2 regions of the Aliivibrio fischeri ATCC 7744 genome follow, and region 1 is predicted to be linked to the other one. Evidence: riboswitches for the same ligand, from Rfam matches in the RefSeq annotation. Region 1 holds a riboswitch; the other holds the start of a gene.
What was found. A riboswitch is a leader RNA that binds a small molecule or an ion and turns the genes downstream of it on or off. The one in region 1 is predicted to bind cobalamin.
Positions count from the first base shown of each region.

Region 1 (3,182 bases):
TATTCTTTGTTTTTTCTTGATTTGTCATATAAAAGTCCTAAATGTGTAAACACATTTCAGGACGAGACAGTTCATAAAAAAAGGCTCAGAACATTACGCTCTGAGCCTTTTTTTTAAGTTTATTTTCTTTCTAAGAAAACGCCTGCTTCCATATGGTGTGTATATGGGAACTGGTCAAATAAAGCAAAACGCGTAATGTTGTGCGTTTGGCTTAAAATTTCTAAGTTTTCTTTTAGCGTTTCAGGATTACAAGAGATGTACATAATACGCTCGTAACCTTGAACCATCTTACAAGTCCCTTCATCCATTCCAGAACGAGGTGGATCAACAAAGATAGTGTTGCAGTTATAGCTTTTTAGATCGATATTTTGATCTTTTAAGCGTCTAAATTCACGTTTACCTTCCATAGCATCAGTAAAATCTTCAGCAGACATTCGAATGATTTGTACATTATCAATGTTATTTGCAGCAATGTTGTATTGAGCAGAATCAACAGATGGTTTTGCTAATTCGGTAGCCAGAACGCGATCAAAGTTTTTCGCTAATGCCAATGAGAAGTTACCGTTACCACAATATAATTCAAGTAGGTCGCCTTGACTGTTTTGTGTACAATCCACTGCCCATTCCAGCATTTTTTGAGCAACAATGCCGTTTGGTTGTGTAAAGCTATTCTCAACTTGCTTATACGTTAAGATGTCGTCATTAACTTTAAGTTTTTCAATAACAAACTCTTGGTCTAAAACGATTTTCATTTTACGTGCACGACCAATGATATTTAGGTTAAAACCTTCATCATTCAGACGTTGTTTTAATGCTTTCGCTTCTTCTTTCCAAGCATCATCTAGTTGACGGTGATAAAGCATCGACACCAAAATTTCGCCACTAAGCGTCGATAAGAAATCCACTTGGAACATTTTATAGCGAAGTGTTTTACTTTCTTTTACTGCTTCTGTTAGTAATGGCATTAAATCGTTAATTAAACGGCTTGCAGGTAAGAAGTAATCAACACGGTATTTTTCTTTGGTCTCTTGGTTGAACATGACGTAATACATTTCGTCACCTTCATGCCACACACGAAATTCAGCACGCATGCGGTAGTTTTCAGCAGGAGAGGAAAAGACTTCCAGTTCTGGAACATTAAATTCAGAAAACATAGCAGAGAGTGCTTCTGCTTTTTCATCTAATTGTACTTGATAATTTTCTGGGTTCATGACTGATTGTGTCATCGTCTTGCCTCACGCTGCTCAAAATAAGAGCGCCGATTTTATGCGATAGAGATCTGTTGTCCAGTATTTGTGTGTTATTGATCGAAACTAATTAATACTAATACGTGATATTGAGCGCATAAACCTAGACAAAGATAGTGTAGGTCACTACTATTTCGCCCATGTTGGTGCGCTATTTTTAATATTAATTATAGCCTGAATAGGGAATCTGGTGAAAATCCAGAACTGACGCGCAGCGGTAAGAGAGAACGAAGGTACAATTTTTCACACTGTTAAGTTTAGATATTTTAAGGATATCGAAAAATAATGGGAAGTGAGTACTCTAGGTTAACTGCTCTCAAGTCCGAAGACCTGCCAGCAATAAGTAATACATTACGTATTGCTATATGGACTTAACGCGATTTTAGGAAACAACGGAAATGAAAAAAACTGCCTTAGCGACAGCTGTAGTGTCGCTGCTTTCACACGCCTATACACCCCCTGTATTTGCTAAAAATACCACAACAGAAACCGATGAAACCATGGTTGTTACTGCGAACAGATTTGAGCAGTCAGCCAAAGATGTGATTGCGCCTGTAGAAGTAGTTACAAAAGAAGATATTGAAGCAATGCAAGCTAAATCTCTTGATGAGGTTCTTCGCCGATTACCTGGTGTTCAAATTGGAAAAAATGGTGGCTATGGCCAGAAAACGAGTTTATTTATTCGTGGTACGGAATCAGATCATGTATTAATTCTAATGAATGGTGTTAGATTAGGAAGTGCAACTTCGGGAGTGGCAGCCATTAATGCTATTTCACTTAATGGTGTAGAAAGAGTTGAGTATATTAGAGGTCCTCGTACTGCTATTTATGGTGCAGATGCTATCGGCGGTGTTATTAATATCATTACATCGACAACTAATGAATATACTGAAATTAGTGGTGGTCTTGGTTCTAATAAATATCAACAACTTAGTGCAGTAACAAGTACAAAAGTAAACGATAGTTTATATGTGAAAGTAGCTGTAAGCCAAGAAAAAGAAGATGGTTTTTCCGCATATAGTGAATCGAATAGTAATTATGACCCTAGTAAAGATAGTGATAATGATGGGTTTGAAAGTAATAACTTATCTTTAGAATTAGCATATAAATTTTCAGAATCATTTAATAGCAGAGTAAATATTGATTATAGCGAAGGTTCGGTTGATTATGATCCAGCTGCATCTTCTAAAGATAGTAAGAATTATAACGTAGCTTTAAGTAATGAATACAAAACTGATAAGTGGGTAACGTCATTAGTTGTAGCCACTAATCAGGATCATAATAATGAACATTCTTATAGTTCTTGGACTGGTGTTTATACTGATGCTACTTTTGAAACTCAGCGTAACTCGGTTTATTTGAATAGTTTTTATCAATTAACTAATGAGTTAAATGTTGGTGGTGGCATTGATTGGTATAAAGATGATGTATCTAATTCAACAGACGCTGCAAAGTTTGATGAAACTTCAAGAACAAACTTAGCAGGGTTTGTAACGGGAGTTTATCAAAAAGATGACCTCCAGCTAGAAGCTAGTTTACGAAATGATGATAATCAGCGTTATGGTAATAATACAACGTGGCAATTTGGTGTTGGTTACCAAGTTATAGAACATTATAAACTTACATTTAATTCTGGAACTGCATTTAGAGCTCCTACATTTAATGATCTTTATTCAACTAATCCTATTTATGGCGATAGTGGCAACCCAAATTTAAAACCAGAACAATCGGAAAATATGGAAGTTGCACTTATTGTTGATTATTTTTTAGCGACTATTCGTTTAGCGGCATATAAAAATAAAATTACAGACTTAATTGTTTATGGGACACCTAGTGAGAATGTAGATAAAGCAACAATTGAAGGAATAGAAATATCCAGTAGCTTTAATACAGGAGCAATTTACCATCAATTAAGTTTTGATTGGATGGATCCTA
Region 1 is NZ_CP092712.1:2,793,342-2,796,523, reverse strand. It holds one part of gene AVFI_RS12830 (IS3 family transposase) at 1-28, opposite strand, end outside; gene trmA (tRNA (uridine(54)-C5)-methyltransferase TrmA) at 120-1,226, opposite strand; cobalamin riboswitch at 1,375-1,599, shown strand; gene AVFI_RS12820 (TonB-dependent receptor domain-containing protein) at 1,646-3,182, shown strand, end outside.

Region 2 (3,182 bases), on a different replicon from region 1:
AGACCATCTAATAAATGCGCTGCAAGGTAATTTAATATAACGATACCTCTTTTATTTCCCTGATCATCATATACAGGCGTAGCTAGACGAATCATAGGTTTATAAGGTTCTTCGATTTCACCATGCTCAATATTTAAATCTAAAATAGAAACGTAAATATCCCCATCATTTAAAGATAAGCTGTCTTGAAAATAATAACGGTTAAATTTATTTTGTAATTCATTACCAGCAACAACACTTGGAATACCATTATTATAGTTAATACGAATGAGCTCATTGCCTTCAAGATCAAGGTATCTTAATTGATCATAAAGTCCTTTACGTAAGCTCAGAGCAAGCGTGTTCATTTCAGCTAGTTTAATGAGTTTACGTTCGTGTTTTTGATACGCTTTGTTAATTTCAATAAAATCAGAAAGCAGCAGTAAGTCTTGCCCAATGCTGTTTAGAGTCATGGCAATGTATTTTTTTTGTGCTGAAATTAGAGCACTTTGTTCTGATTTTATTTTACTTATTTCTATCTGGTTCTGTGAGAACTTATAGAAATAAAACACTGAAAATAATAAGATATTTAACATTGTAAATAAAACGATAAAGCGTGGCCAAAAAAATAATTTATTGGACTTACCAAATGTAATCACTCTAATCACTTAACCTAAATTTAACAAAAAAGTCATTTATTGCATGACTGTAATAATTGAGGTGGACTTTATAATATATGAGGTTTGCTATCAATATAATTAAAGATCATAAATAGAGTTGCATTGACTTGTATCGTGTTACTGCCATTGATAATGAAAGAGAATATTATGGTTCTTATTATTAATATTCTTTTTCATTATTCGCTTAACGATATATTTACATAACATTTAACCTATTCAGGTGTTGGATAATTAATGCTTGTGTATTCAGGTTCATCAATACCCATATCTTGGTTTAATACTCGTGTAAGCACAAAGTAATAGTTAGCGAGCGCATTTGCAAAACGAGGAAGTGTTTCTGGGATGGTTTTATTGGTTAATTTATCAATAAGGACTAAGGCACGAACCACTTTTTTACTTAAGCTACGGCATTGATGAAGTTGAATCACTGGGCCAGTTCCACGAGGAAGAACAAAGCGCTTACCTTTGTCATGAACTTGTTCTTTAAAGTAAAACATTTCAGACACGAGCTCTTGAACGTCTAGCTCAAAGATGCCACATTTCCCACGAATCGAGCCATTAAGGTGAAATATTTTTGGTTGTAGACGTTCTAGCGATTCACGGACTTCTTGATTAGTTACTTGTGATAGAGCTAAGCCAGTATAGGCACACAATTCATCCGTTAATATTTCAAAGTCACATAATGGGCTGTCTTCAAAAATGAATGGGTATGAAAGTTCACCAATATTTCCAGATGCTTTAAGTGCCATAAATATTTACTTTGTTGATTAAAGAGGTGATGAATTTTATCACGTTGTAGGGGGTATCTCTAATTAATCCCATGTTTTCAGGGTTATAGATAGAATATATCAACATAGCATCGTACAATGAAGATTACTTCGGAATACGGTGAGAATCCGTAACGGGCGCGCCACTGTGAGAGCTTGCAAGAGTTTGAGTCAGATACGAAGTTGGTTCATATTATGTACGCGATTTACAGGAGTTGCCATGCGTTGGCTTGCGTTAAACCCATTTATTATTGTTTTTTCTCTTTTGCTTTCTTGGTCAACGATGGCCGAAACTACCTATCCATTACATGTTGTTGATGGGTTAGGTAATACCGTTATTTTAGAGAAAGCACCTACAAAAATATCGTCAAAAACGTTATTCACCGATGCCGTATTATTGGAGTTGGTTGATAAAGAACAATTATCCAGTTTGACAGATCTTGCTAATAATCCTAACTATTCAGCGATTAAAGATATATTGCCAAAATCAATACCTTTGTTAGCACTTAATGTGGAAATGATCATAGCGAATCGTCCTGACATTGTTTTTGCTGCTAATTGGAGTGATGCATCAAAGTTAGCGATTATTGAGAGTGCTGGTATCCCGGTTTATCGCATTCAAACGCCTAATACCTTAAAAGAGGTTGAAACAGAGATTTTGCGAGTCGGTGATATTGTTAATCGTCGACTTGCTGCTGAGCGAGTCATCGAAGATATGCAACAGCGTTTACAGCAAGAGGTTATCTTACCTAAAAAGCGATTAACTGCTTTGGATTATAATCCGTGGGGAACATCGAGCGGTCAAGATTCTACTTGGGATGAAGTCTTAAAACAGGCAAATCTGAATAATGCCATTGAAGGGCTAGTGAGTGATAAATACGGACAAGTTCCTGTATCTAAAGAAATGGTCATTGCATTAAATCCTGATATTTTATTTATACCTGCGTGGGTGTATGGAGATGAAAAAGGTGCTGATAAATTTAAGCAAGACGTCTTATCTGACCCTTCTCTGCAATCAGTAAAAGCGATTAAAAACGGACGCGTTTATCAAATGCCCCACGTTTTAAGAAGCGTTTACAGTCAATATATTGTTGATGCGATTTTGTTTGTTAATCATTCTGCTTATAAGAAACGCTAATGTCTTTTTATCGTTTAACCTCATTCCAAGCGGTTGCTGCTATTTGCATATTTTTAGGATTATTCTTGGCTTATTTAAGTCTTGGTGCGGTTCACATTCCAATCATTGATATTTTAGCTATGTTTAAGAGTTATATATTTGGTGGGAGTGAGTTAGCAACTAAAGAGTATCCGCTTGCCTCTGCAATTGTGATGCACATTCGTTTGCCAAGGGCGTGTGCGGCAATTATGGCTGGTGGTGCATTGGCTTTAGCTGGAGCCTGTACTCAAGGATTATTTAAAAACCCATTAGCGAGCCCTGATGTATTAGGAGTAAGTTCGGGAAGCAGTTTTGGTGCTGTTATCGCTATTGTGACGGGTTTTTCTTTTATGAACCCGATGTGGTTACCTATTTTTACAACGGTTGGTGCTCTTGTTGCTTCTGCGTTTATTTATGTTCTTGCATCTCGTCACTCTTCTTCACAAATTTTATTTTTAATATTAACTGGCTTGGCGCTATCGAGTTTATTGGGCGGTGCTCGTATGGGACTGCTATTAATGGCGCAACAGTATGAAGTCAGTCAATTTGTTTTCTGGGCAATGGGGGGGCTGGATGGTCGTATGTGGCAGCATTTATTAT
Region 2 is NZ_CP092713.1:435,070-438,251, forward strand. It holds gene AVFI_RS15555 (sensor domain-containing diguanylate cyclase) at 1-575, opposite strand, end outside; gene AVFI_RS15560 (cobalamin adenosyltransferase) at 872-1,408, opposite strand; cobalamin riboswitch at 1,493-1,627, shown strand; gene AVFI_RS15565 (ABC transporter substrate-binding protein) at 1,647-2,564, shown strand; gene AVFI_RS15570 (FecCD family ABC transporter permease) at 2,564-3,182, shown strand, end outside.
Region 2: another riboswitch for cobalamin. It lies ahead of AVFI_RS15565 (ABC transporter substrate-binding protein); the one in region 1 lies ahead of AVFI_RS12820 (TonB-dependent receptor domain-containing protein).